One region of the Paenibacillus sp. G34 genome, then DNA from elsewhere that is predicted to be linked to it. Evidence: riboswitches for the same ligand, from Rfam matches in the RefSeq annotation. Region 1 holds a riboswitch; the other holds the start of a gene.
What was found. A riboswitch is a leader RNA that binds a small molecule or an ion and turns the genes downstream of it on or off. The one in region 1 is predicted to bind glycine.
Positions count from the first base shown of each region.

Region 2: it holds a riboswitch for glycine, as region 1 does, so the genes downstream of both, gcvT (glycine cleavage system aminomethyltransferase GcvT) here and sdaAB (L-serine ammonia-lyase, iron-sulfur-dependent subunit beta) in region 1, are expected to answer to the same signal.

Region 1 covers NZ_CM166469.1:532,300-547,807, forward strand. The annotation lists gene AC1VYS_RS02540 (LolA family protein) at 1-881, shown strand, start outside; glycine riboswitch at 1,172-1,349, shown strand; glycine riboswitch at 1,354-1,492, shown strand; gene sdaAB (L-serine ammonia-lyase, iron-sulfur-dependent subunit beta) at 1,609-2,298, shown strand; gene sdaAA (L-serine ammonia-lyase, iron-sulfur-dependent, subunit alpha) at 2,288-3,244, shown strand; gene AC1VYS_RS02555 (alpha-glycosidase) at 3,511-5,265, opposite strand; gene AC1VYS_RS02560 (response regulator transcription factor) at 5,666-6,349, shown strand; gene AC1VYS_RS02565 (HAMP domain-containing sensor histidine kinase) at 6,451-7,932, shown strand; gene AC1VYS_RS02570 (ABC transporter ATP-binding protein) at 8,043-8,957, shown strand; gene AC1VYS_RS02575 (ABC transporter permease) at 8,954-9,670, shown strand; gene AC1VYS_RS02580 (ABC transporter permease) at 9,672-10,406, shown strand; gene AC1VYS_RS02585 (PAS domain-containing hybrid sensor histidine kinase/response regulator) at 10,710-13,418, shown strand; gene AC1VYS_RS02590 (L-lactate dehydrogenase) at 13,588-14,541, opposite strand; gene AC1VYS_RS02595 (hypothetical protein) at 15,101-15,508, shown strand, end outside.
Region 2 covers NZ_CM166469.1:4,827,694-4,843,201, reverse strand. The annotation lists gene AC1VYS_RS21935 (flotillin family protein) at 1-813, shown strand, start outside; gene glcT (glucose PTS transporter transcription antiterminator GlcT) at 980-1,834, shown strand; gene ptsG (glucose-specific PTS transporter subunit IIBC) at 2,122-4,176, shown strand; gene AC1VYS_RS21920 (HPr family phosphocarrier protein) at 4,254-4,529, shown strand; gene ptsP (phosphoenolpyruvate--protein phosphotransferase) at 4,522-6,234, shown strand; gene gcvPB (aminomethyl-transferring glycine dehydrogenase subunit GcvPB) at 6,573-8,081, opposite strand; gene gcvPA (aminomethyl-transferring glycine dehydrogenase subunit GcvPA) at 8,168-9,523, opposite strand; gene gcvT (glycine cleavage system aminomethyltransferase GcvT) at 9,520-10,662, opposite strand; glycine riboswitch at 10,981-11,081, opposite strand; glycine riboswitch at 11,085-11,207, opposite strand; gene gcvH (glycine cleavage system protein GcvH) at 11,554-11,946, shown strand; gene AC1VYS_RS21890 (PTS mannitol transporter subunit IIBC) at 12,387-13,850, shown strand; gene AC1VYS_RS21885 (BglG family transcription antiterminator) at 13,918-15,508, shown strand, end outside.

The DNA.
Region 1 (15,508 bases):
TGAAAGAATGGGTGGACGGAAAAACAGGACAAAAGCGGATTGAAACAGAGGACGGTGGGAATGTAAGCTATGCGGTTCACAGCGGGCCTGAGATTCTGCTCTATGAAAAAGAGGCAAAAACTGCATTTTCGATGGACTCATCAGCGCTCCAGCAAGAACCTAACCCAACGCAGAAGCAAATGCTGCTAGATCAACTGGAACGAATGCGTGATACTCACAACGTGAAGATGCTGGGGCAAGAAAAACTTCAAAATCGTGAAGTAATGCATATCGAATTGACTCCTAAGGAGGGAAATTCATTGTTGATGTCATCCCAGTATTGGATAGATCCCAAGAAATGGACGGTCGTTAAAGCGACCAGTACGTATGGCGATACCAAATCCGAGATTCTGTATGACGTAATTGATTATAATCCTGAGTTCACGGATCAGACATTTACATTGGACATTCCCGCAGACGTTGAAGTGAAAAAAATGAATGATGTAATGAATAACAAAGTGATTACAATGGAAGAAGCCGAGAAGGCCCTAGGAAAGCCATTCTTACAATACGCGGAGGAAGATCTGCAATTATCGAGAATCGAGATGACTTCTTCCATGGGTGAACATAGCCGGGATGAGGTAACGTTATACTATGTGAAGGATAACAAACCAGAACTCAGCATGACCATATTTAAAGCACCAGAGGAAAACGTAGATGAAAAGCTGCTTCCAGAGGAAAAGAAAGTTAACATTCGTGATACAGAAGGTTCATACATGTCTATAATTCGGAACTTGTCGTGGAGTGAGGATGGTCTTCGTTATTCGGTCATGGGAGAGAATGAAACATGGACAGAAGAAAAACTACAGTCGTGGGCTGAATCTCTACAGTTTTCGAAGTAAGGTGACTAATATGCGAGTGCGGGAACGCTGAACATTACGATCAGAGGATGCATATAAATATAGAAATTATAGAGATAGATGTAGAAAATATAAATCTTTATTTCCCAGGTATAACCTGCCTTGGCAATCCTGTTGAATCGTTATTTTCCGCTATCCAGAGATCTTACAATACAGGTCCGTATGATTACGTCACTTTTGTTGACATATACAGTGCGGCATATTACGCTGTATATGATTGAATACATGCCAGAATGATTAACTTTTATAATGAATGAACAGAATACAGCGAATGATAACGAGCGGGAGAGACCTAAGTGGGCTGAATAAGTACGGTACAGATCAGTATGTTGCATTGTAGAGATGCTGCGAAAACGTACTTTAGTAGGTCCGCTTAAGGCACCGAAGGAGCAAGTGGTTATGCACCCGGCATAACTGTTAATCTCTCAGGTAAACGTACCGTCGTTGGACGCAACTCTGGAGAGTGCGCGAAAGAAGCGCCACCCAAGGGGAATATGATGGGTTAGCACGCTGAACAGACTCGTATGTGAATGTACTTGATCTTGTTCTGCCCGGTGCTGCGATCATGAAACTCTCAGGTATCAAGGACAGAGAGAGGGCGAGTGGCCTTCTTCTGTCCTTTTTTCATGTCATCATTCAGTAAATCAGGAACATAATGGTGGTCTTCTTGTCTGGAGAACGATGACGAAACCAATTGGAGGGTTATAAGGTGCGATTTAAAGATGTTTTTTCAATTATTGGTCCTTCTATGACGGGGCCATCCAGTTCACATACAGCAGGGGCTGCAAGACTGGGCCGAATTGCGCGGCAGTGGCTGGGATGCACTCCGGAACGAGCTCGGCTTACATTATACGGCTCATTTGCAGATACCTATCAGGGACACGGCACCGATCTGGCTCTAATCGGAGGTTTGCTGGGCTACGTTACGGATGATCCGCGTATACCAGATGCAGAACAGTTTGCAGTTGAAGCAGGTATGGAAGTTGAATTTTACACCAGTGGTCTGCCAGCTCCTCACCCAAACACAGTTAAGATTGAATTGTGGCACGGCGAACGGGAATGCTCATTAATAGGCGCGTCTATCGGTGGCGGTAGCGTGTCTGTCCATGCACTGAATGATTTTCGTGTACAGATCAGCGGGGAGTTTCCAACACTTGTTTTGCGTCATGCGGATAAAGCAGGTGTTCTGGCATCCGTAACCTCGGCAATCAGCTCCTCTGGAGTGAACATCGGGTATATGCAAGTAGATAGGAAAGCTCGTGACGGTGAAGCTCTTACTGCAATGGAGATGGATGCTCCTCCAAGTGAAGAGATTTTGAATAAATTGCGTTCACTGGATCATGTGCTGAACATTCGTGTGATTGATCTAAAGCGAGGGGGGGATCCGAATGCGATTTAAACATTTGCATGAATTGAATACCATCTGTACTGCGGAGTCCAAAACAATTGCACAGCTGATGATTGAAGAGCAGGTACAGGAGACGAATACACCGGAAGCTGACGTGGTGAAGCAGATGTCGGAGTACTATCAGGTGATGAAGGAAGCCGTTCATAAAGGACTTACAGAAGATACAACCTCACGTAGCGGACTGACAGGCGGAGACGGGAAAAAGATGGCCGAATACATTCGCCAAGGCGAGACATGCTCTGGTGATGCTTCTGCCCTTGCTATGGCCTATGCACTGTGTGTATCGGAAGTGAATGCCTCCATGGGACGTATTGTGGCTACGCCGACGGCAGGATCTTGTGGCATCATTCCGGGGGTGTTTATTAGCTCACAGGAACGCTTCGGTTGGACGGATGAACATTTGGTGAATGGATTGTTCTGCGCCGGAGCCATCGGATACGTGATTGCCAACAATTCGTTTATCTCTGGTGCCGAGGGTGGTTGCCAGGCAGAAGTCGGGTCTGCGATTGGCATGGCTGCCGGTGCGATGGTCGAACTTCGTGGAGGAACACCGGAGCAGGTCGTGCATGCAGTGGGATTGGCTTTGAAAAATACATTAGGCCTTATCTGCGATCCAGTTGCCGGCCTTGTAGAGATTCCTTGTATCGTGCGCAACGGACTCGGAGCCGTTACTGCACTGGCTGCGGCTGATATGGCGCTCGCTGGGGTGCGCAGTGCCATTCCGTCGGACGAAGTTATCGACGTTATGCTAGAGGTGGGCAGTGCCATGCCAAGCCGCCACCGCGAGACAGCGCAAGGAGGGCTGGCCCAGACACCTACAGGCCGCAAGATGATGGAGAAGCTGGCCAAACCTAAGGCGAAGCGGGCGGAGCCGGAAGAGACATCAGAAACACATTCAGCAGCATCAGGAGTACAACCAGAAATGGATGAGAAGTAATAAGAGCTTGCCGGATCATGGGATCAGGCATTGATTCGGGGTGTTTATCGACTAGTGAAAGTAGATAATGGGGTCGTTACACCATATAACACGAATAAATTACAATATACAAGCGTCCTTCAACCTGAATAGCTCAGGTTCGCAGAACGCTTGTTTTAATTTAGTTTGGTTTGGGATCAAAGATGAGCCAAGCTATTTATCTTCTATCAACAGTCCAAAAGGCGAGGTAGACGTTTTTATTTCAGACCTTTGCAATGCACCTTGCTCTACTCTACTTCGGTGCACATAACTGCATAGCCGTAGGCAGGCAGTTCGATTGCAAGCACGCCATTGTCTAGAGCTGTGCGATGATTACCTTCAAACAGCTCAGTCCAAGGCTGGCTTCCTGCATCCAGTTCAACGATGGCGGTTTCCTCCGAACGGTTGAACAGAACCAGAACGCGCTCATCTGCACTTTGGCGTTCCATCACAATCTGACTGCCACCTGCCTGAGCTTGCAGGAAACGAACCGTGCCTTCTGCACGCAGTGCAGGATGGGCATGACGTAGAGCAATCAACTTCTGATAAAAGCCGAGTAACTCCCGATCTTGCTTCGTTTCATCCCATTCCATGCATTTACGGCATCCCGGATCATGTTCACCGTCGAGGCCAATCTCGTCACCATAATAGATGCAGGGTGTCCCCATGTAAGTGAATTGGAACAAGGCAGCAAGTCTCATCTTGCGTTGATCCCCTTCGCATAGCGTAAGCAGGCGAGGTGTATCGTGACTATCCAGTAGGTTAAACGCCACCTCGCTTGCCTGGAGCGGATAGCGGGATAACTGGCGACCAATGGCATGGGCAAATTGTTCGGCGTGCATCTTGTCTTCCACAAAGAAAGAATTTACGGCTGCGGTAAAGGGGTAGTTCATCGCGGCATCGAACTGATCACCCTGCAACCAGGCAGAAGATTCGTTCCATATCTCGCCCAGAATGTAGGCGTCCGGGTTGGCTGCCTTGACGACACGTCTGAAATCCCGCCAGAAGGCATCATCCACTTCATCGGCTACATCGAGGCGCCAGCCGTCGGTGCCTACTTCTTTAATCCAATATTCGGCTACCTCCAGCAAGTATGCCTTCACATCGGGATTCTCCGTATTCAGCTTAGGCATATGGGCTTCAAAGCCGAATGTCTCATAGGTCGGAATGCCATCCTTCACGTCCAGCGGGAATTCATGCACATGGAACCAGTCTTTGTATTTGGAATCGGAACCATATTTTTGCACGTCGAGGAATGGGGCGAACGTTTTGCCTGAATGATTGAACACCGCATCGAGCAGTACACGAATGCCACGCTCATGACAAAGCTTCACCAAACGTTTCACTGTATCTGCATCACCGAAATGACGGTCTACACGAAGATAGTCTTCGGTATCATATTTATGATTGGTTGTAGCCTCGAAGATCGGAGTAAAGTAGATTGCGTTGATACCTAGTTCACTGAGGTAATCGAGATGATTGATCACACCTTGTAGATCACCGCCAAAGAAGTTGAAAGGCGTAGGTTCGCCGCCCCAAGGTTCGATTTCCTTGGGATTAATTGAAGCGTCGCCATTTGCGAATCGCTCGGGAAAAATCTGATAAAACACGGCATCTTTTACCCACGCTGGGGGTGTAAAAACAGCTCCGGCATGAATATAAGGGAACTGGAACATGCGGCCCGGATCACCCGGCTCTTCTTCCTGGAAGTCCGTCTCGGTCATCCAGATCTGTTCATTGCCACTTTTGAGCAAAAAGGCATACTTCAATCGATGATACGGCGGTTTCACTTCCCCTTCGTAGTAGTCAAACATAGAGTCTGACGTGAGTTTGGACAAAGGAACCATATCTCGGGTTTCTTCCCATGCATATTTGTCTCCTGTCAGAGCATACACCTCGGTGAGATCATTCTTTTTGGCACGCAGACGCAGGCGGATGGTATCCTGATCATAGGCGTAAGCCCAGTTCCGTTTGGGTTGATGAAATATAGCTTCGAGCAGCATGTGAAATTCCTCCCATCAGATGTAAGTGAAGTATGAAAAGTTAAAAATATCAGACATTCAGGAAGTGCGTAGAATATGTAGATCGTAACTATTGAAACATGTGGCCTCATACTACGTGACTGCAGATTGCGTTATAATGAAGGTATAAAAATTGCGTTATAATAATGGTATAAAAAGAGAGGGCTGGCTCCAAACGAGTCAATTTGAGATGTCTATCGAGCCAAGTTAACGGACATTCAGACATTGTAGCTTGTGCAGCTGGGCTTACATTTAATCTGGCGAGGAAGCGTCTCTACTTCGAAATTAAAGTCACAATATCAAAATTAAAATCAATACAGATAAGCAACTTTGCCCAGATATATCATTAACCCAAGAGGATGGAAAGGAAACGAGTACATAGATGAAAACTAAACTGTTATACATTGAGGATGATACGGAAATTGCAACATGGGTGAGGGAGGATCTGGAGGAGCGTGGCTATGAGGTCGTCTGGCTTGGGAGTGGTGAAGGCGCCGCTGAGGCTGCGTTAGACTGTTCTCTGGTCATATTAGATGTTATGTTGCCGGGACTTGACGGTTTTACGGTAGGGCAACGTTTGAAAAAAGAACATCCTGCTGTGCCCATCGTCATGCTCTCGGCCAGAACATCCATTGATGACAAGTTGCATGGGCTTGATTTTGCCGATGATTATGTGACCAAACCGTTCCATCCGGACGAGCTTGCTGCGCGGATCGAGGTTCAGCTGCGGAAGGCAGGCACGGTGGTATCCAGTGAAGCTGTTCTTACACTTGATCATCTGTCGATCTATGAGCAAGATAACCGGATCGTTAATGAGCAGACGGGAGAAGAGATTATACTATCAGGCAAACAGTTCCACATCTTCGCTTATTTGCTCCGGCATATGGGCATGATCCGTACCAAAGAACAGATTTATGAAGCGGTCTGGAACGAGCCATATCTGGACGGAGACAAAACGTTAATGGTGCATATCCGGCATTTGCGCGAGAAGCTTGAGCTTGATCCAGCGAATCCGGTTATTATTCAGACCGTGCGCGGTGTGGGTTATCGCGTGAAGAAGCCATGATCAAGTGGGTGAAAGAACGGAAGGCCAGAAAGTCTGAACAAAACAGAGAAAGCAACAAGGGGCGGCCTATGCGGCCCAAAATAAAGTTTGGACGATCTCTGATGTCCAGATATATGCTTCTGATATTGGCTGCTGTACTGTTTGTACCTGTTGTGGTTCCTGTGGTAGCTACGGTTTTCGTTGTAATTATCAATCATGTAAATCCTGTTGAAGATGCGCCGTATGGTAACTCTGATCAAATCACCAGCCTGTGGGCCATTGAGTCTAAAAAGCTGGATGGAGCATCTGATTCAATGATTAAAGCCCGAATGAAAGAGCTACAGAAGAAGTACCCCAAATCTGCCATGTATCGTGTAGATGCAACAGGCCGAACGACAATGGTGCTTGGTGGAGAAGAGACGGAAATGTCGAAGTCGAGGTCATCCAAACCTCTGGACACCACATCGGGGGAGCCGGAGGCTCCAAGTACAGATGTTTTGTTGAAATGGCTTTTGCCAACCGGCAAGACGGAAGAGACCCGGATTCCTGCAATATGGACCGCCAATCACACGGTGGAGTTCATGAAAAAAGCAAATTTTCGCGATCCTCTAACCGTTGTTGCTTTTATTGGTGGAGGGAATGTAAATAAGGGGCAAGGGTTTATGGTCATTGAAATCCCTCGTAACATGCTCCAGAATTCCTCCAGTAACGGGCTACTCGAGTTCGTCTATTTTGGGGCGGTTATGCTGATTGTATTTATGATCTTTATCATTATGTCCGTTCTATTCTTCGCTAAAATCCGCAAAAGGCTGATTCATTTGCAGTCAGCAATGGTCACTCCGAGTAAGGAGGGTATACCGCTTCCTGTAGATGTTCGGAGGTCGGATGAGATTGGACATTTGGAGGAATCTTTTAACCAGATGGTTCAGCAGTTAACGGGCAGCCGCCGGCGTGAGCGGGAAGAAGAGCAGCTACGTAAACGGTTGGTTGCCGGATTGTCTCATGACCTGAGAACACCACTCACAGTAATTCGAGGACATATGCATGCACTGAACAAAGAAATCCTCAGCGAACAAGGTGTTCATGCGCTGAGCCGTATGGAAGGCAAAATGCAAGATCTCGGGGAATTGATTGATAACATGCTCTCTTTTAATCTGCTGGCTAGTGGAAGGTATACATTAAAGCTGGAGCGGAGAGATGTGCTGCGGATGATTAGAGAAGCTGCAGCCTCCTGGTACCCGGTGTGGGAGAAAGAGGAGTTCGATATCGATATCGATCTGCCGGAAACCCCGTTAATTTGGGATGTAGATGAGCAAGGCTTAAGACGTGTGCTGGATAATCTGTTCCAAAATGTAGTTCGTCATGCGGCGAGCGGCAAGTTTATTCGCATATCCACCGAGCAGATACAAGGCCAAACTGCCATAGTGATCGAGGATCACGGGCCAGGGATTCAGCCGGATTCAGGTACCAAAGGCACAGGACTTGGCTTGTCTATTGTAGATCTGTTGATTCGGGAGATGGGGCTACGGAAGCGAGTGGATAGCTCGGATAGCGGTGTCCGAACCTATCTGTACAGCGGAAAAGATGACGAACTGGAGCTTTAAGGAACTTTAAGCCGCAGGCAGCAGAGATTTCTCTTTTTAAACTAAACTTAAACTTGGACGTACGCTTGCTTTAACCTTGGAGGGTTACGATAGTTCCGAGGTGATTAATGGTGAGTGAAAATATTATTCAAACAGCGAATTTATGGAAAACATACAAGGACCGTGCTGCGGTTCGTGAACTTGACCTTCATATTAAAAAGGGAGATATCTACGGCTTCCTTGGTCCCAACGGGGCCGGCAAAACAACAACGATCCGTATGCTTCTTGGATTGATCAAACCGACCAAAGGTGTCATCCGGGTTTTCGACAAAGATATTCGGAAGGAACGCATGGATATTTTACGTCGCGTAGGTTCTCTAGTGGAGTACCCTTCCTATTATGGACATCTGAATGCGGTAGAGAATCTTGAAGTGTTGCGTCGTATTATCAATGTGCCGAAATCAAGAATTGCCGAAGTGCTATCCATTGTTGATCTGACGAAAGATGCTAAACGCGCCGTAAAAGGATACTCTCTCGGGATGAAACAGCGTCTGGGTATTGCCAGTGCACTATTAGGCGACCCGGAGCTACTTATTCTGGATGAGCCAACAAACGGACTCGACCCGGCAGGTATTCAGGAGATTCGAGAGCTCATCAAACGCATGCCGCTGGAGCATGGCATTACCGTTCTTGTATCCAGTCACTTGCTGAGTGAAGTGGAGCAGATGGCGAGCCGTGTCGGCATCATACGAGATGGCAAAATGGTGATGCAGGATACGATGGCGAGTCTGCACAGTCAGACAGGCAGCTCGATCAGGCTCACGGTATCGGAACCGGAGGCAGCCATGAAGCTTGCTCGTGAGCAGGGACAATTTGGTCAGAGACAGGGTGCGGAGCTTACCTTTCCCTATATGGATAACAGCGCAGTGGCGCTACTGGTACGCCGTTTGATTGAACAGGATCATGATGTATACCGGGTTGAAGAACAGAGACAGTCTTTGGAGGATCTCTTCATGCGTGTCATTGGCGAGGGGGCTTCCCTATGACAGGACGTGCATTATCGGCCGACTGGCTTAAAATTCGTGGCAAAGGCATCTGGTTTCTGGTGTTTTTGGCCCCGATTGGATTAACAGCAATGCAGGCACTAAATTTCGGATTGCGACTGGATTATCTGAAAGAGCAGTATGCGGACAATTTGTGGGGAGGTCTGCTGGGTAACGTGGTTGTTTTTGTGCCGCTCGCTTTAATGCTGGGCGCAACCATTTTAAGTTCGATGATCGCCGGAATAGAGCATGAACAGGGGTCGTGGAAGCAACTTCTGGCCATGCCGATTCAAAGACCAGCTGTCTATCTTGCAAAGTTTCTGCTGGCTTGTGTGCTGCTAATGATCTCATGTTTATTGTTAACCGTGGGTGTTGTTGGACTTGGGCTTGTGCTTGGTTTCGATGCCAAAGAAATTCCTTGGACACAGGCACTGAAGCTGGGGCTTATGCCGCTTGCTGGTGCACTGCCGGTGTTATCTATTGAGTTATGGTTTACGCTGGTATCCAAAAATCAGGCGCTACCGGTTACATTTGGTATTATTCTTGCCATCACCGGTATGTTCTCTCTCAGCATCTCTCCCCAATTCCCACTGGCTTGGGCACAGATGGCGTGGAGTGCCCCTAACGCGTATCTGTACGCAGGAATGGGTGCAGGTTTAGGCATCATCATTCTGCTGACAGGCATGATGCACTTCAGCCGGAAGGATGTGGCCTGATATGAATTTTGCGACAACCTATCTTCGTATCTTATCAGCGGAACGTTTGAAAATGGCCAAATCGCCAATCTCGCTTTTGGTCCTGATCAGTCCTTTAATCGCACTGCTCATCGGTCTGCTCTCTTCCCCATCGGGTGATTGGATTGCATTGATGTCAGCGATGGTGATGATTCACGGTATGCTTTTGTTGCCAATGCTGACAGGTGTGTTCACCTCATTTGTATGTCGCTTTGAACATGCGGGAGGTGGATGGAAACAGCTCTTGGTTCTGCCACTTACACGTACAGGTGTGTATTTAGGTAAATTCACAATTGTGTTACTGCTCTTGGCATTTACACAGTTGCTTTTATTGGGAAGCATCGTATTGACAGGGTTGATTCATGGGATGGCATCACCGGTGCCTTGGGAATTCCTTGTGAGCAAAATGCTGCTTGGACTTCTGGCATGTATCCCGCTGGCGGCATTACAGATGTTTGTGTCCCTGGTCTGGAGCAGCTTCGCCGCGCCGCTTGCCTTGAACTTCGCGCTCACGATACCTAACATTCTGGTTGCAAACTCCGCAACATACGGCCCATATTATCCATGGGCACAGCCGATGATTCTTATGCTTCCCATTGAGGGAACAGGGTTCGGTGCGTTCAATGTTCCCCTGGGTACACTTTTAACCGTAGTTGGTGGCAGTGCCGTGCTGTTTATTGCGATCGGTCTGATCTATTTTTCCAAGAAGGAAGTATAAAGTAGTTGTGCAATGAGAATAATCAATAAATCTCCCCTGAGGCTGGGCATCCAATGAACTGGCGTGCCCGCAGCCTCAGTTTTTTTGTGTTTACGCTTAGAATGAATATCCCAATTTTTTCATCCAGATTTAAGTGAATTTTATCCTCTAATATAAGCAAAATTAGACGAGAATCTGGTAAAATAAAAAAAGCTGTTTCTAGTTAGGCGAACATGGTTATTCGAGGGTAAGCCTGTTTACAGCCAAAAGTGGCGCAAACTCATTGTGAAAAGAAGATTTGGCTGAGAAAAGAGGGGTAGGCCTTTGGATCGTAATAAAACGGAAACCCTGAAACGAATTATTTCTGAGGGTAGCTCTTACCGATCATTGTTTTTTAATCACCCGGATGCCATCTATGTCATGGACATTGAAGGGAATCATATCGATGCGAACCCTTCCTTTGAACGGTTATCCGGCTACAAGATTGAAGAGCTTGCAGGGGTGAGTCGGGATCGCATCAGCCCGCCTGAAAGCGAGAAGAGACGAATACAATTCATCGAAGATGTCGTGGCTGGACATTCAGTCAGTGAATCGATGGCTTTCTATCATAAAGATGGTTCTGTGAAGCATGCACAGGTGACCTATATACCGATTACAGAAGGTGACGAAGTCGTTGGCATCTACGGCATTGCCAAGGATGTGACAGACAAGGTGATCATCGAACAAGAACTACAGGAGACACAGGAGAAGTATCAGGTGCTTGCAGAACATGCACAAGATCTGATTACAACCTGTACCATGGATGGCGAGCTTTTATATGTTTCACCATCTGTCCGTACACTTTTGGGTTATGAGCCGGAGGAAGTCACGGGAAAATCGTTTAAATCTTACTGTTATCCAGGGGATTATCCGGAGCCTTTGCTCATTTCGCATATTGGTAATGGATGTAAGATGAGAGTGTTACACAAGGATGGACATTATATCTGGATGGAGACATTGGCGAAGCCCGTAGCTGGCGAACATGGTAAGATAGTGCAAATTGTCAGTATAAGCAGGGATATTACTCAGCAAATGGATGCGGACAGACGTCTTCGGGAAAGTCGTGAGCGTTACAAATCCTTGTTTGAATATAATCCGGCGGCGGCCTATTCCCTGGATCTGGAAGGCAAGTATAGCGCGGTGAACAGCAATATGGTGCAGATGCTCGATATCCCGCGTAGCAAGCTGATTGGACAGTCCTTCTTGTCTAATCTTGACAAGAGAGAAGTGCATAAAGGCGAAGTTTCCTTCGAGCTTGTGAAGCAGGGACAGCCTCAGTACTACGAGACACGTGTTGTGAGTTCTAGCGGCCGAAAGATCGAAGTTTCAGTAACCAATGTGCCCATTATTGTAGATAACGAAATGGTGGGTGCCTACGGCATTGTATCCGATATAACGGAGCGTAAGGAGTACACGGAGCGTATTCAGGAGTTAAGCAAGCAGCATGAGTTGATTCTCAATACCGTTACCGAAGGAATCTACGGTCTCGATGCGGATGGCATTACGATGTTCATGAATCCGGCTGCGGCATCCATGTTTGGTTATGACGCTCATGAATTCATTGGTAAAAGTTCACACCCAATTATCCATCACACCCGTGCAGACGGAAGTTATTTTCCAAAAGAAGAATGTCCGATTCATATGACGGTGCTCGATGGACATGCGCGTTCAGTGACGGAGGATGTGTTCTGGCGAAAAGACGGCAGTAGCTTCCTCGTACAGTATCAAGTAACTCCGATTATTGATGAGGGTCAGATTCGTGGTGCGGTAGTTGTCTTTAATGACGTTACCGGTGAACGTGAAATTGTTCGCGCCAAAGAGACAGCCGAGCTGGCTGCACAAGCCAAGTCCGAGTTCCTGTCCCTCGTCAGTCACGAAATCCGGACACCGATGAACGGCATTGTAGGAATGACCGAGCTATTGGTGGGTACAGACTTGTCAGAGGAGCAGCGAGAGTATGCTCAGATCATTCAAGAAAGCGGCGATGCACTGCTGAACATCTTGAATGATATTCTGGACTTCAGCAAGCTGGAGTCTGGTAAAATGGCCCTGGCCTACGAGCCTTTCTCGCTCCGCAAAATGCTGGAGCAGGTCGCGGAGTTGTTCAAGCCGCGAGCGGACGAGAAACATCTGGATATTCGTTTCCGTCTGAATCCAAGTATCCCTGACTATATGGCAGGGGATTCGATGCGAATCCGTCAGATTCTGGTCAACCTTGTTGGCAATGCGCTGAAGTTCACAGATCAGGGAAGCATTGATGTTACCGTCGATATTATCAAGGGAAGCAGACCTGAGGACAGTGTGCTGGATTTTGCCGTGGAGGATACAGGGATAGGGATTCCTGCCGACAAGCTGGATCAACTGTTCCAGTCGTTTTCCCAGCTGCACCCGGTAATCAACCGCAAATATGGCGGAACAGGACTTGGGCTTGTGATCTCCAAGAGACTTGTTGAGATTATGGGCGGCAGTATCAGTGTGGAAAGTACTGAAGGGAAAGGTTCCATTTTCCGGTTTGCGATTCCGACGACCCGTGTTGAAGCATCAGGGGAAAAGTCGGCAAGTGAGTTCCAGCACGACCGTACACGTCAAAGTGACAAGGTGGCCATGCGGATTCTTGTGGCGGAAGATCATCCGGTTAACCGGAAGATTTTGCAGGAATATTTGGAGAAACTGGGTTATCAGGCAGATGTGTGTACCAACGGTGTCGAGGCAATTGACGCCATCTCGCAGAATGCCTATGATATTGTGCTTATGGATATTCACATGCCTGTGATGGACGGGCTCAAAGCCACAAATCTGTTACACCGGCTGATTCCTGAGGATCGGATTCCTCCGATTATTGCCGTAACAGGCAATTCTAAGCGGGAAGACAAAGAGGCTTGTCTGGAGATCGGCATGAGGGATTTCATCAGCAAACCCGTTATGCTAAGCGAGCTGAAGCGTGTCCTCCAGCAATGGGGGCCTGCTGATGAGCCACGAATTGGATCTAACTAATACCAGATGCTTGTATAAATAATTGGATTGAGTCCAACGGATTAAAAAAGATAGGTGTAGCAGAACAACCTTCATTTCCACGATACGGTGAGATGAAGGTTGTTTTTTGTATTCTATTTTGCAAGAAGCTCGGAGTGTAGACCTATTGCTACTCAGAATTTACAGAGGCTTAGGCGATGGTCAGGCGGTTAATATTACCGGACAAAATTTCACAGGAACGCTCGAATTTCTCAACCTCCGCTTGATCGAGATTTAATTCGATAATCTCTTGAATACCGCCCTCCCCAATGATTGCAGGGACTCCTACACAAACATTTTGCTGTCCATATTCGCCATCAAGAATCGCGGATACGGCAATGATTTTATGCTCGTCATTCAGGATGGAGCGAGTAATATGGGCAAGTGCATTCCCGATGCCAAACTGGGTCGACCCCTTGCGAGTGAAAATTTCCCAGCCCGCATCCTTCGTTTTTTTGGCGATATCGTCCAGATCCAGATGTTTGAACCGTTCCTTGTGTTGATCCAAAATGTGCAGAATAGGCTTGCCGCCAATGGTAACATGGGACCAAGCCACAAATTGGGACTCGCCGTGCTCACCGAGTGCATAGCCGTGTACGCTGCGCGGGTCGATGGAGAATACCTCGGAGAGCAGTGTTTTGAGCCGTGAAGAGTCGATCGAAGTTCCCGTCCCGATGACACGCTCACGCGGCAAACCGGACAATTTCCATATCATATACGTAACAATGTCCACGGGGTTGGCAGCGACAACAAAGATGCCGTTAAAACCACTGTTCATGATCGGAACCACGATATCTTTGGCAATGGATTCTGCTTCTTCCAGAACATCCAGTCTGGTCTGCCCAGGCTTCGGATTGGCTCCTGCGGTCAAAATGATGACATCCATACTGCCGCAATCGGCATACGTTCCTGCGTATACTTTCGTTCGGTTGTGTGTAAAATCCATGCAATGGGAAAAATCGAGTGCCTGTGCTACCGCACGGTCATACGTCCGATCGACCATCATAATCTCCCTGCATATCGATTGATTGATCATCGAATATGCACAACTTGAACCTACAAGACCCGCCCCGATGACCGCCACTTTCCCTGATTTGCCTAACACTGCCTTCAGCCTCCGTTTACATTGGATTTATCCGTTACTTGATTATTGTTATGTTAAGTATAGTGCTTTATTTTATGCTGGCATTCAATTCTACGTTACATAAGATAACACATGGAAAAGCTATACAGCAATGATTCTCTCTGTCGCGGGAGCGTATTGGAGTAATGGAGTTAACAAAATTGACATCAATTCGTTTCACCACGAAATTTAGACGGCATTTGCATAACCGGTTTTCGACACGACAGCATTCCTGTAACTTGTCGGATGACGAGGATTTTATACGAAATATGTACCTGACAAAACTTCTTATGAATCCTCAGAAACAGAACTAAACCGTCAAAGGGTTCTGCGAGTAAACTGACGAATACTTACCGACATGCAAGAGAAACTGGATGGGTTACCTTGAGGAAGGTTGTTTGGGAGTTGTTTAAGTTTCATGTTCACAGTCCAATGTTGTGCCAAGAGATAGGTCACCCGATCCGATGACAGTTCGTTGCAGGAGCGCCTAAAGTCGTTATTTTGCAAGCCCAAAAGACTTCATACCGGGAGGGAATTCATGATGATTGAAGAAGTAGGAGCAACGACGGAAACGGCCAAGAGCCTGGGGATAGGTGCCAGTACTCTTCGTAAATATGCGGCAGCACTTGAGGAGCAGGGATATCGTTTCGAACGTTCTGCGAATAAATCCAGATTGTTCAAATCCGATGATATCGAGTGCATTGAACGTCTAATGACTGAGCTTAGAGAGCATAACCTGCCGCTGGCTGATGCAGTGGTTACGGTGCTATCCCCAGCAGAAGGGAAAACAGAGCAGCAGTCTATCCAAGCCATTCGTGAGCAAACAGAGCAAGAGTGTGCTGCAGCCAGTACCGTCTTATCTGGATCTAATAATCCATTACCGCCGCTGGAAGTGGATCAGTACGGGCAATTGAGGTCCTATGAAGGACTCGGCCAGCTTGTAAGTGAG
Region 2 (15,508 bases), 2.2 Mb from region 1:
GCCGAGGCAGCCAAAGAGAAAGAATTGAAAGTAGCAGCCTTTAAACGTGATCAGGATACAGCCAAGGCGGAAGCCGATCAGGCGTATCATATCCATGAAGCGCGTGCAAGACAAACGGTTGTTGAAGAGCAGATGAAAGTTGAACTCGTACGTAAAGAGCGTGAGATCGACCTGCAAGAAAAAGAGATTACGGTTCGTGAGAAACAATATGACGCAGAAGTGAAGAAAAAAGCGGAAGCGGATCGTTATGCCGTTGAGCAGGCTGCGGAAGCCGATAAAGCAAAACGGATGCGTGAAGCCGATGCGGTTCAATACTCCATTGAAACCCAAGCTAAGGCAACAGCCGAGCAAAAACGGCTTGAAGGTCAGGCTATTGCGGATGCAGAGCGTGCAAAAGGTACAGCTGATGCAGAAGTTATTCGTCTGCGTGGTCTTGCCGAAGCGGAAGCCAAAGAAAAATTGGCAGAGGCATTCCAGAAGTTTGGCGAAGCTGCGGTACTCGATATCATTGTCAAAATGTTGCCTGAATTGGCTGGTAAAATCGCTGAGCCAATCTCCTCGATTGATAAGTTGACGGTCGTAGATACAGGTAAAGGCGAGGGTGCTGCACGTGTCAGCAACTACGTTACGGAACTGATGGCTACTGCACCTGAAATGTTGAAAAGCGTATCAGGTATCGACGTGGAGCAGCTGATCAAAGGGTTGACCAAACCGAAAACAGCTACACCAGTGGCCGTGCCTTCGAGTGAAGCTGTAAAACAGACATCACCTATTATCGAGAGCATTGTGGAGCGTAACGATAGTAAAGAGTAAGAAATGGTAGCTTAATTACATGGCTGGTCTATTGACCTTATGGCGAATTTTTGTTACTTTTTAAGCGAGACGTCCGGCGCGGTTTGCCCGCTCCGGATGTTTTTTTGATTTGGTTTGAAGATGTGTCAGGCACATCCAAGATGGTGTGAAAAAAAGAGGTGCAAAAATGAGCAGCCTGCATGTAGCTAAAGCGCTAAATAATAATGTAATTATTGCACAGCATCCTGAGCATGGCGAGGTTGTTGTCATCGGCAAGGGGATCGGTTTTAATCGGAAGCCGAGTGATGGCATCCCACTAACCGCTGTGGAGAAGATGTTTATTTTAAAGAACCAGCAGGAACAGGAGCAGTACAAACAGCTTCTTCCGCAGGTAGATGAAGCTTTGATCGAGATTATTAATGAAGTCATCACGTATATCGCCGAGCGTACAGACGTTCAGCTTAATGAACATATTCATATTGCCTTAACAGATCATATTTCATTTGCGCTAAAACGCAAAGAACAGGGGATTGTCATTCAAAACCCGTTTTTATATGAAACAAGGGAGATTTACCCGGACGAGTACCGGATGGGTGAATATGCCGTTCGTCTAATTAAGGAAAAAATGGGTGTAGACCTGGGTCAGGATGAGATTGGTTTTGTGGCACTGCATATCTACAGCGCGATGACAAACCAGAATATATCACAGGTACGAGAGCATTCTCAATTAATTACGGATTTGGTAAACCTGGTTGCAGACCAGCTCGACTATTCCTTCGAAACGCAGTCTTTGGATTATTCCCGTCTGTTAACTCACCTTCGGTTCGCCCTGGAACGTGTACGCCGTGGAGATAAGGTGGAGGAACTGCATAAGCTGGATTCTTTGCTCAAATTGGAGTACCCCGAAATGTACTCGCTTGCATGGAAGCTCACTAAGGTGATGGAGAAACGACTAAAATTGCCTGTGTATCCGGCAGAAGTTGGGTATCTAACGATACATCTGCAACGACTGAATCAACGGAAAGAAGAAGAGAATAAGTGAAATTATGTCGGAAATTTTAACAAAATCACGTTTTTTTCTGTAAAGGCTTGCAATGCGTTTGAAGTGGTGCTACAATGGTGACCGTAATCAAGCAACTGAATAAACATAAGCGACGTGTTACTGACTCGATCAGGCATGAGTTAATTAGAGTGTGATTGTTCTACCTTATTAAGGGTATGCTATACCCCAAGGTAGGCGCAGTTCACTTTTATTAGTTCATGCCTTTTTTGTGTTCCCTTGCTTGCATCACGACATACAGACTTAGACGAAAGGAAGAATACGACGCGATGTTTAAAAAGCTTTTTGGTGTATTGCAAAGAGTAGGTAAAGCTCTTATGTTGCCTGTAGCGATCTTGCCAGCCGCAGGTTTGCTGCTCGGAATCGGTAACATGCTGGTGAATCCGGATTTCCTGCAATATGCGACTGCGCTCGATACCCCTTGGGTAAACTCGATTGCAACTATAATGATGAACGCAGGTCAGATCGTATTTGATAATCTGGCATTGCTGTTTGCTGTCGGGGTAGCTGTTGGACTCGCTGGCGGTGAAGGTGTAGCAGGACTTGCAGCCATCATCGGTTACCTGGTCATGAATGTGACTTTGGGTTCCGCAGTAGGCGTTACGCCTGCTATGATCGGCAAAGTACCTGGTTACGCAAGTATCCTGGGTATTCCAACACTAAGCACAGGGGTGTTTGGAGGTATCATCATTGGTATCGCCGCAGCACTGTGTTACAATCGGTTCTTCAAAATCGAACTACCGTCTTACCTAGGATTCTTCGCAGGTAAACGTTTTGTTCCTATTGTCACTTCAGTCGTTTCCCTGCTGTTAGGGTTGCTGCTTGTGGTCATCTGGCCACCAATCCAGAACGGATTAAATGCCATTTCTCACTTCATGGTAGATACCAGCCCGACCTTGTCGGCCTTTATCTTCGGTGTTGTGGAACGGTCACTGATTCCGTTTGGTCTGCATCACATTTTCTACTCCCCATTCTGGTTTGAGTTCGGTGAATATGTGAACAAAGCGGGTGAAGTGATCCGCGGGGATCAGAAGATTTTCTTCAGTCAACTGCGTGATGGCGTTGCATTGACTGCAGGAACGTTCCAAGTAGGTAAATTCCCGTTCATGATGTTCGGTTTGCCAGCGGCAGCACTTGCGATGTACCATGAAGCAAGACCTGAGCATAAAAAATATGTTGCAGGCATCATGGGTTCAGCTGCACTGACATCATTCCTGACAGGGATCACAGAACCACTTGAGTTCTCGTTCCTGTTCGTAGCACCGATTTTGTTTGCGGTACACTGTATCTTTGCGGGTCTGTCTTTCATGACGATGCAATTGCTTGATGTCAAAATTGGGATGACCTTCTCAGGCGGTTTCATTGACTTCCTGATCTTCGGTATCATTCCAAACCGTACGCCATGGTGGGACGTTATCATTGTCGGTTTGATCCTTGCTGTGATCTACTACTTCGGATTCCGATTGATCATTCGCAAGTTCAATCTCAAAACACCTGGACGTGAAGAGGTATCTGCGGAAACTGCATCCGGCGGTTCTTCAGGCTCCACGGACGATCTGCCTCATAATATCCTCGAAGCCTTCGGCGGAAAGGAAAACATTAAACATCTGGATGCATGTATTACTCGTTTGCGGATCGAAGTCAATGAGAAATCCAATGTACAAAAAGATCGTTTGAAACAATTGGGTGCATCTGGTGTGCTTGAAGTGGGTAATAATGTTCAAGCCATCTTCGGAACACGTTCCGATACGATCAAGTCCCAAATGCAAGATATCATTGCAGGACGTACACCTGCGCCAACTCCAGCTGCTGATGTTAAACCGACTCCTGAAGAGGAGAAGGCACAGGGCGAACAAGGTGAGCGCATTGTATCAGAGGATATCGTGATGCCAGTCAATGGTGAGCTGATGGATATTACCAACGTACCTGATCCGGTCTTTGCTGAAAAAATGACAGGTGACGGGTTTGCCATTTTGCCACATGACGGAACGATTACATCTCCTGTGTATGGTAAAGTATTTAATGTATTTCCAAGCAAACACGCAGTAGGCATTATGTCCGACGGTGGCAAGGAAGTGCTTGTTCACATAGGTGTTAATACGGTGAAACTGAAAGGTCAAGGTTTCAACGTACTGGTTCAGGAAGGTGATCTGGTATCCGCAGGACAACCGATTATGGAAGTGGATCTGGAGTATGTCAAAGCGAACGCTCCTTCGATCATTTCTCCGGTGATATTCACCAACCTGCCAGAAGGCTCTACCGTCACTTTGAAGAAGAGTGGCGTGCTCAAAGTTGGCGATCAGCCGATCATTGAGATAAAATAAGAACTGTTCCAACGATGGCAAGCAAGTGTAAATATATGCAATGCCTAAACTAAACTACCGAAAGCGAGATGATTGTAATGCAACAAACATTCAGAATTACAGACGAAGATGGTATCCACGCACGTCCGGCAACTGCCCTGGTTAATACAGCAAACAAATTCAAAGGTGCTGAATCCTTCGCAGAAGCAAACGGCAAAAAAGTAACATTGAAATCCATTCTGGGCGTTCTTTCCCTTGGTCTGGAGCAAGGTGACACTATCAGCATCATCGTTGAAGGTGAAGGCGAAGCTGAAGCACTTCAAGCTTTGACAGATGTTATGGTTAACGAAGGGTTGGGCGAAATTAATGCTTAATGTTTCCGGGATCGCGGCTTCGGCGGGTATTGCTATCGCCAAGGCGTTTATCTTGGAGCATCCTGACTACTCTGTAGAAAAACGCCAGATTAACGACGTTGACGCAGAGATCGCTAAACTTGACTCGGCGCTGGGTAAATCCCGCGCTGAGCTTGAGGCGATCAAAGAGCGTACTTTACAAGAGCTCGGCGAGAAAAAAGCAGAGATTTTTGCATCGCATTTGCTCATCCTGGATGACCCGGAACTGATTGATCCGGTGAAAGCGAAGATCGCTGATGACATGATCAATGCAGAATTTGCACTGAATGAGACAGCTTCCCAGTTCATCTCGATGTTCGAAAACATGAAGAGTGCATACCTGCAAGAACGTGCAGCGGATATGCGTGACGTTACGAAGCGTGTGCTAAATCACTTGCTTGGTATCGACTTCATGAGCCCGGCTGAAATCAGTGAAGAAGTGATTGTGCTTGCAGAGGATTTAACACCTTCTGATACAGCTCAATTGAACCGCCAGTATGTTAAAGGTTTTGCAACCAACATTGGTGGACGTACTTCTCACTCGGCGATCATGGCTCGTTCCCTTGAGATTCCGGCTGTGGTTGGAACGAAAGACATCCTAGCTCAAGCGAAACAAGGAGACTTGATCATTGTTGACGGTCTGGACGGTCAAGTTCTGGTTAACCCGACAGATGACGTCGTTGCTGAATACCGTGCCAAACAGGAACAGTATGATGCACAGCGTGCGGAGTGGAGAAAACTGCGTGACGAACCAACGGTTACGGTGGACAACGTTCATGTGGAACTGGCTGCAAATATCGGTACGCCGAACGATGTAACTGGTGTATTGGAAAACGGCGGCGAGGCGGTAGGCTTGTATCGTACCGAGTTCTTGTACATGGGAAGAGACAAGCTTCCTTCCGAAGACATTCAGTACAATGCTTACAAAGCTGTACTTGAAAAAATGGAAGGCAAACCTGTCGTAGTTCGTACACTCGACATCGGCGGAGACAAAGAGCTTCCTTATCTGGATCTGCCAAAAGAAATGAATCCATTCCTCGGCTTCCGCGCAGTTCGTCTGTGTCTGGACCGTCTGGATATCTTCCGTACTCAATTGCGTGCATTACTGCGTGCAAGTGTACACGGAAACCTGCGTGTCATGTTCCCTATGATTGCAACACTGGGTGAATTCCGTGAAGCCAAAGCTGTCCTGCTCGAAGAGAAGGAAAAGCTGGTTGCTGAAGGGATCGCTGTTTCTGATAGCATTCAACTCGGGATCATGGTCGAAATTCCATCAACAGCTGTAATGGCGGATCAATTCGCCAAAGAAGTGGACTTCTTCAGTATCGGTACCAACGATCTGATTCAGTACACGATGGCTGCTGACCGGATGAATGAGCGTGTATCTTATCTTTACCAACCATACAACCCGGCTATTTTGCGTTTGGTCAAAATGGTTATCGATGCAGCGCATCGTGAAGGTAAATGGGCTGGCATGTGTGGTGAGATGGCAGGAGACGAAACAGCAATTCCATTGCTGCTTGGTCTTGGACTGGATGAGTTCAGCATGAGCGCAACTTCCATTCTGCCAGCACGTAGCCAGATCACCAAATTGTCCCGTGCAGATATGCAGGAACTGGCTGCCAAAGCTTTGGAAATGCAAACCGCTGAACAAGTGGTTGAACTGGTTCAAAGCATTCAAGCGTAATTTTGCCGGAGTTTCCTCCGGATTTGAGGTTTTCTTTTTCCGAATAAAGGGCTGCCTTAGTGTAGCAATATTGCCGGTGTCCACGATTCAGTGGGGGCCGGCTTTTTTTGTTGACGTGCGAAACGACGGCTGGTGTTACAAATGTTATAGAAAGATAAAGAAAATCCCCTTGTGAGAATGAGAGAATGCCTCATCATACATAAGGGGATTACATAGATAGCTTACGCTTATCATCGGATTATTCTTAAGAACAAGGAGATCCAGAAATCCTGGGATCACAGACCTTGTAAGAAAGGGTTATCATCGAAGCAGAATGCGTAAAAAATAATTTAACTTATTTAGCTGCAAGCACAGTTTAATACAGGTTTACGTGCTGCGGTCGTTTCATCGAGACGAGTTACCGGCGTGCCGTACGGAGCATTGAGCACCAATTCCGGTGTTTCTTCTGCTTCTTTGGCAATACGGATCATTGTATCGATAAATCCGTCCAGCGTCTCTTTGCTCTCGGTTTCCGTTGGCTCAATCATAATGCACTCCTCGACATTAAGCGGGAAGTAGATGGTTGGCGGGTGATACCCAAAGTCCAGCAGGCGTTTGGTTACATCCAGTGTACGCACACCGTACTGTTTCAGGCGGCGGCCTGACATAACAAATTCATGTTTGCACACGCCGGGATAAGGAATCTCGTAATGGGGGGCCAAGCGAGCCATCATATAATTGGCGTTCAGCACAGCGCATTCGGATACGCGACGCAGACCCTCTGGCCCATAGGTGCGAATGTAAGCATAAGCACGAACCAGGATGCCGAAGTTGCCATAATAGGCTTTGACCCGGCCGATCGATTGATTTCCTTCGTAATCCAGAGCGTACATGCCTTGATCATTCTGAACAACCATCGGTTTAGGTAGGAAGGGAATCAGGCGGCTCTTTACACCGACAGGTCCGGCACCAGGGCCACCCCCACCGTGAGGTGTGCTCATCGTTTTATGCAAGTTCAGATGCACCACATCAAAGCCCATATCGCCAGGACGTGTAATGCCCATGATGGCATTGGAGTTGGCTCCGTCATAATACAACAATCCGCCAGCTTCGTGCACGATGGACGCAATCTCTTGAATATCCTTTTCAAACAAACCGAGCGTGTTTGGATTGGTTAGCATGAGTGCTGCGGTATCTGAACCGACTGCAGCACGCAGTGCATCCAGATCGACCAGACCGTCGGCGCGAGACGGAATTGTGACCGTTTCGAATCCCGCTACGGTTGCGCTGGCAGGGTTTGTGCCATGTGAGGAATCCGGAACGATGACCTTGGTACGCAGTTCACCACGGCTTTCGTGATAAGCTCGAATCATCATAAGCCCGGTCCATTCCCCGTGTGCTCCGGCAGCAGGTTGCAGAGTTACGGCATCCATACCTGTCAGACCAGCAAGATCATTTTGTAAAGTATGGAGCAGTTCGAGAGCACCTTGAAGACTGGATTCATGCTGATACGGATGGATTTTGGCAAAACCATTGTAACGTGCTACATCTTCATTAATCTTCGGATTGTATTTCATCGTACAGGAACCAAGTGGATAAAAGCCGTTATCTACCCCGAAGTTGCGGCGGGACAATGCCGTATAATGACGAATAACATCAACCTCGAATACTTCCGGCAACGCGGCCGCTTCCGAGCGCAGCATTTCCCGGGGAATCAACGTGTCAGCATCCTGACGGGGAACATCACATTCCGGCAATGAATAGGCCACGCGACCAGGACTGCTCAATTCGAAAATCAGAGTTTGTTCGGGAGCAACGGACGGTGCGACTTGCGGACTGGTTGAGGTTCCTTGGGCTTCTGAGTCCATTCCAGTCGGCTGATTGACTGACTGAGGTAGGTTAGATGTATCCGGTGAAGTACCCGCAATGTTTGCTTTTGTAGTCGTTTCCTGAGTCACAGCGATCCCTCCAATACACGTGCGAATTCATCGATCTCTTCTTTGCTGCGTCGTTCGGTGACCGCAATGAGCAGATGTCCTGCCAGTTCCGAATATTCACGTCCGAGTTCATAACCGCCGATGAAGCCTGCATCCAGCAGTTTCAGCTGAAGAGCATCCACATCGGTTCCTTCAGGGAGCTGGATGACGAATTCGTTAAACGTAGGGGCAGTAAAAGTGAGGCTCACCCCTGGAATAGCGGCTAACGTATTTCGTGCATAGTAACTCTTCTGCAAATTCAGATCAGCAACATCGATCATGCCTTGTCTTCCCAGGGTAGACATATAGACAGAAGCACTAAGTGCTAACAAAGCCTGATTAGAACAGATGTTGGACGTCGCTTTTTCGCGACGAATATGCTGTTCACGGGCTTGCAGCGTCAGCACGAAACCACGTTTGCCGTTGCGATCGGTTGTCTGGCCGACGATTCGACCAGGAATCCGGCGCATGTGAGCCTGGGACACGGCGAAGTATCCGCAAGTGGGTCCGCCGAGCGATGCGGCGATTCCGAGGGGCTGCGCATCGCCTACAACGATGTCGGCCCCCAGCTTGCCTGGGGCTTCCAGCAAACCGAGCGACAGCGGGTTGGCGCTCACCACGAGCAGTCCTTTGTGCGTGTGCACAAGGTCGGCGGCATGCTTTACATTTTCCACGGCACCAAAAAAGTTCGGGCTTTGAATCATAACCGCTGCGGTATCGTCTGAAATGGCTGCTTGCAGGGCATCCCAGTCTGTAACCCCATCTTTGTAACCAATCTCTACAATCTCAAGACTGAGGCCATGTGCGTACGCCTGCAACACCTGACGGGCTTCCGGGTGAACGGTGCGAGATACGATAAGCTGTTTGCGACGGGTAGCTGCGGCGGCAAGATTGCCTGCTTCCGCAAAGGCCGTTGCACCATCATACATACTCGCATTGGCTACTGCCATACCTGTCAACTCGCAAATATACGATTGAAATTCAAAGATAGCCTGCAATTCTCCTTGGCTGATCTCCGGCTGATAAGGGGTGTAGGCTGTATAGAACTCCGAACGGGAAATGACATGGTTGATGACCGAAGGGATGTGGTGGTCATAGATGCCTGCGCCGAGGAAGCTGGCATGTGTCTCAAAGTTAGCATTGGAGCCAGCCTGTTTCGACATGTGGCGAGTTAAGGCATATTCATCCAGTTTGGAGGAGACAGGCAACTCGCCCTGATAACGAATCTCCTGCGGGATATCTTTGAATAAATCTTCAAGCGTATCCACGCCGATCGTGGCCAGCATTGCGCTCTGGTCTTGTTCTGTCATGGGAATGTAGCGGTGCTTGCTCATGCTTGCTCAGCTCCTTGAGTAGGTGTCTTTGACGTACGTGTCCGTTTATGAAAAGGGGTCTTGACGACCTCGGCTTTCAGCTTTTTGCCACGGATCTCAATCTCCAGCGGAGTGCCTATTGCAGCATACTTGCTGTCAATTAGGGCGAGGCCCAGATTACGCTTCAAGGTTGGGGACTGTGTTCCGGTTGTCACTTCACCGATCTGAACGCCGTCCGCATAGATCGGGTAATGTGGCCGCGGTATGCCACGCTCCAGCACTTCGATGCCAATCAGCTTGCGGGCAGGACCGTCATTTTTTTGTTGCAACAAAGCTTCATGTCCGATAAAAGGTCCGGCATTTAATTTCACGAACATGCCAAGCCCTGCCTCCAGTGGAGAGATGGTGGGTGACAGCTCCTGACCGTACAAAGGCAACTTCGCTTCGAATCGCAGTGTATCACGCGCACCAAGTCCTGCTGGAACGAGGCCTACATCAGCACCGGCTTCCATCAGTCCGTTCCATACGAGGGCCGCCTGATCTGCTGCAACATACAATTCAAAACCATCTTCACCTGTATATCCAGTGCGCGACAGTAGCAACTTTACTCCGCATACCTCGGCATGCTGCACGAAGCGGAACGGTTCAATGGTGCTTGCGTCCACCTCTGAACCTGTGACCTTCGAGAGAATATCGACCGCCAAAGGGCCTTGTATCGCCAGCAACGCCGTTTGCTCGGAATCATTGGTCATGTTCACCCCAGGTATAATGTGCTCCTGCAACCATGCCCAGTCTTTGTCGATATTGGAGGCATTGACGACCAGCATGTAGTGTTGCTCCGCGAGTTTATAGATGAGCAGGTCATCCACCACACCGCCATCGGGGTAACACATCAGCGTGTATTGTGCCTGACCTGGTACAATTGTGGTCACATCGTTAGTCATCATGTGCTGTAAAAAGGCCTCCGCTTGTTCACCCGATACGGTGAATTCGCCCATATGGGATACATCGAACAGTCCGGCGCGCTCACGCACCGCTTCATGTTCCTTTTGAATACCACTAAACTGCACGGGGAGCTCCCAGCCGCCAAAATCAATGCAACGTACGCCTTCATATTGCGCATATAGGGGGAAGAGTGGTGTTCTTAACAAATCAGACATCCAATCACCTCGTTATGGCCTTTAGCGGGCCGAGTATAGAAACACGTTTTAAGAGCCGAGTCTTAATGCTTGGTTCGTTGTAATAAACAAAATATAAAAGCGATGAGATACTAAGTAAAGCTACATCCAAATTATCCAATTAGTTAATTCAAGTTCAATTCCGTCATAAAACAAGTACAGTCATAAGTAAGTTGATCAGTCATTTATAACAGACACGCTTTAGGTAGACGATTCGGTATCCTGCATTTCATTTTTTGGGAAAAAGGAAAAGGACAGGCCAAAGAACCGGCATGCCAAGTAGCACGCTGTATTCTTAGGCTCTGTCCCTTGTACCTGAGAGTTACCCCGCCGTTTATGTAGACAGGTTTCCCCTTGGGTGATCATAACGTCCGAACTGGACGATTAGATGCTCTCCAGAGTTGCGTCCTGTAAAAGTCCTTTTGCCTGAGAGATTCACCCCCGCTTGTCGGTGGTTTACTCCTTCGGCGCCGCCTCATGCACATCCCCAAACCGGGTGTACAGGCAATCTCTCCCTTTACATTCATCCGCGGTTCATACGTAGTCCAATTAACTTCAGTTTCTCTTCTCATTAAAACGTGAATACACTCCTGATGTCAAGAACAATATCATTAAAATAGTGTAAAATACGAATATTTTGTATTGTGAACGTATTAATGTTCGTGTATTTTAAAAGAGTACGCTTACTATTCTAATATTCACCATTATATGCAGAAAGAGTAGCGTAAGGTTACACATGTCGGGGTGTCGAAATTCATATAAATTGTGAGCTAACTTGACATTTGAATCTGAAATGTCATACGCTATTGTCTGGGAAAAAGGTGAAGGTCAAAGAACGCATGCACTCATTAATGAAAAGCGAGGCGGATATCGATGAGCGAATTGAGAAATGATTTCCTGTACAGTGAAGAGCACGAATGGGTGCAAACCGTAGGGGAGGATACCGTACGTATTGGCATTACCGAGTTCGCACAGCATCAGCTGGGTGACATTGTGTTTGTAGAATTGCCTGATCTTGAAGCAAGTGTAAAAGCAGAAGAGAGCATCGGTACGATTGAATCGGTCAAAACGGTGTCGGATCTGTTCTCACCCGTCAGCGGTACCATTATTGCAGTCAATGAAGCTTTGCAGGACTCGCCAGAACTGGTGAACAGCTCTCCTTATGAAGATGGCTGGATGATTGAAATCCGTGTCGATGGAGATATAACAGCTGCTTTAGCTACATTGTTGAATGCGGACGCATATCGTAAACATACGGAGGAGTAAACCAGGCTGATCACCGATTTTTTTGTACTTATGGACATATATATAATCACATATAAATAGATCATTTTATCTCCAAACCTGCGTGAGCTGTGAGCTTATGCAGGTTTTTTTGGTGTGTTTTTGGTGCATTTTGGAGAGTGCTCAAGCAGGAGTGACGTAGATTTCATGAATAAAAACAGTTCGAACCGACCAAGCTATTTTATTGCTTTGCATACTGTATATGAACAAAATCATACCCGGAATAATCCTTGTATATCAAGGGTTTGAGCATATATTCTTATTAAAAAACGATTACATAATCTAATGTTGTCATCATTATTCATGACGAGACTACGCTTTCATTTGATTGAACAGGAAAGGTTTCTCGCTTAGGATTACAGCAAGGGAAGAATGATACCCCTTTCATATTGATAATGACTTGATCCAAGGAGGATAAACCAATGAGTAATTTGGACCAAATGTCCAATTCTAAGGGTGGAATACGTGTAGGTGTACAACGTTTCGGACGGTTCTTGAGCGGCATGGTTATGCCGAATATGGGCGCATTTATTGCTTGGGGACTCATCACCGCGATGTTTATTAAAACAGGATGGTTCCCGAATGCGACGCTAGAACAACTCGTAGGTCCGATGATTAATTATTTGCTGCCACTCTTGATCGGTTACACCGGAGGTACGATGGTCCACGGTCAGCGTGGTGGTGTCGTTGGTGCGATTATGACCATCGGTGTGATTGTAGGTAGTGACATTCCAATGTTCCTCGGTGCAATGATTGCGGGACCGCTCGGAGCATGGGTCATCAAGAAGTTCGACAAATCCATTGAGGGTAAGATTAGAGCCGGGTTTGAGATGCTGGTCAACAACTTCTCGGCAGGAATCATCGGTGGAATTTTGGGCATTATCTCATTGCTCGGGATCGGGCCGGCAGTTGAAGCGATCAGCAAAGTATTATCTGCGGGTGTACAGGGTCTAATGAACCTCGGCTTATTGCCACTCGTCAATCTGATTATTGAACCCGGTAAAGTATTGTTCCTGAACAATGCCATTAACCACGGGATCTTAACACCAATTGCAACAGATCAGGCAAGAGAGCTGGGCCAATCCGTTCTTTACATGCTTGAGTCTAACCCGGGGCCGGGACTAGGTATTTTGCTTGCTTACTGTTTCTTCGGTCGTGGAATGGCGAAATCTTCTGCACCTGGTGCAGTGGTCATTCATTTCTTCGGCGGAATTCACGAAATTTACTTCCCGTACATTCTGATGAGACCGATTCTGATTCTGGCAGCTATTGCCGGCGGTGTCGCTGGTACGTTAACGTTCATGCTGACTGGAGCAGGACTGGTGTCCGCGCCGTCACCGGGTAGTATCATCGCATACTTCCTGTTGACACCAAAAGGTGGATACATCCCAATGCTCGCAGGGGTTATCGTCGCTGCAGTTGTTTCTTTCCTGATTGCCTCTCTGTTACTCAAAACGGGTAAACAGAAGGAAGAAGATCTGGAAGCGGCCTCCAGCCGAATGAAAGACATGAAGAGCCAAGGCAATACAGCAAATGCAGCCATTACGGCGGATAACGGTGAAGCAGACAGAGCAGCGGATATCGCAACATCGGCAGCTTCCAAGGCAAAAACAGATGTGAAAAAGATTGTTTTCTCCTGTGATGCGGGTATGGGTTCAAGTGCCATGGGTGCTTCGATTTTGCGCAAAAAAATGAAAGCTGAAGGAATTGACGTTGCCGTAACCAACACGGCGATCAGTGAAATTCCGCAAGATGCAGACGTTGTCATTACGCAAAAAACACTAACCGATCGTGCACGTACAGTGGCACCGAACGCAGAGCATATATCCATTGACAACTTCCTAAAAAGCCCGGAATACGATGCGCTTGTTGAACGTTTGAAATAAGCGGAGAGCAGACTGCGAACCAGCTTCAAACGAGGGCAGCCGTTTTCCCAGAGCCGGAGGCTGAGATATGAGTATTACTAAAAGACAACGTGAAATTGTGGAATTCCTGCTGGAACACCCCCATGAAGTCACGGCCGGCGAAATCGCCGTTGAAGTAAAAGTGAGTACCCGTACCGTGCATCGTGAGTTGCTGATGATTGAACAGTGGCTTGAACCGCTCGGTATGCGACTCGAAAAAAAGTCGGGAACCGGAATACGTATCGATTCCGGTTCAGATGACCTCAGCGCATTACGCCAGAAGCTGGAAGGTAATGAATATGTAGAGTTTACGCCGGAAGAGCGTAAGCTCTTCATGCTTTGCATCTTGCTGGATGAAGCCGAACCGGTCAAACTGCTCGCACTCGCCTCTGATCTGAAAGTGACGGTCTCGACGGTTACCACGGACTTGGATGATCTGGAGTCACGTATCCGGCAGGCAGGGTTGAAGCTTGTTCGAAGGCGAGGATATGGTGTCAAAATTACCGGAAGTGAAGCGATCCATCGCAGAGCCATTGCAGCGCTCGCTTTGGAAGTGCTGGATGAGTCGGATCTCTTTGGTAGGCAACCTGAACAAGGAGGCTCCATTGTTAATCAAAAATTGCTCAGAATGATCGGTCATAGCGATGTGCTTACCATTGAGAATGCATTATGGCAGCCGGATATCGAATGGCTCGAAAAAATTCCTGAACGGCAGTATATGAAACTGCTAATTCAGTTATCGGTAGCGGTTGTTCGCATTCGCAAAGGTTTTAATATGGGACGTTGTTCGTCAGGAATCAATACGACTGCAACTGAAGGTATATCAGCGGAGCAGCAGGAACAGCGAGTTCCTGTATTCATGGCTTCGCGTCTGTGCGGCGTTCTATACTCACAGCTTGGAGTCACCTTCTCGGAAGAAGAGAGGGCGTATTTTCATCAATTGCTTTCGGAGACAGAGCAGCAGATTCATTCTTCTCGTCTACTTCCGATTGATGATCTGATTCTCATGGACAGAGTGCATTCACTAACGGATCAGATGCAGGAAAGAACAGGTTATGCCTTTCATGAAGATCGTTTGCTTCGCGAAGGGTTAATTACACATATGGTACCTGTTATGGAACGGCTTGAAGGACATCAGCTAATCCGTAATCCGTTATTACAGCAGATTCGCAAGGATTATGACATCCTTTTTGAACAAGTTAAAAAGTCCGTGTTACAGGCATGGCCGGGAGCAGCAGTTCCAGATGAAGAGATCGGTTTTCTCGTGATGCATTTTGGTGCTTCTATTGAACGGCTACGAGCGTTAAAGCAGGAAATTCGGGCGATTGTTGTATGTAACAGTGGCATTGGTTCCTCGCGCATGCTGTCCAGCAGGTTGTCCAAGGAATTTCCGGAAATCCAGATTATAGACAGTGTCTCCTGGTACGAAGCGGCCCGAATGCCAGCCGAGGAATATGATCTGGTGTTATCCACCGTCGATTTGCCAATGGAGGAAGATCAGTATTACAAGGTCAGTCCACTGCTTACAGCAGAGGAAAGTGAAAGTCTGCGGCATTTTATCAAAACAACAACGTTACAGCGGCAACATCGTAAACCCCGTGACAAGGGGAATGAGAACACGAATCATAACAACGCCGACC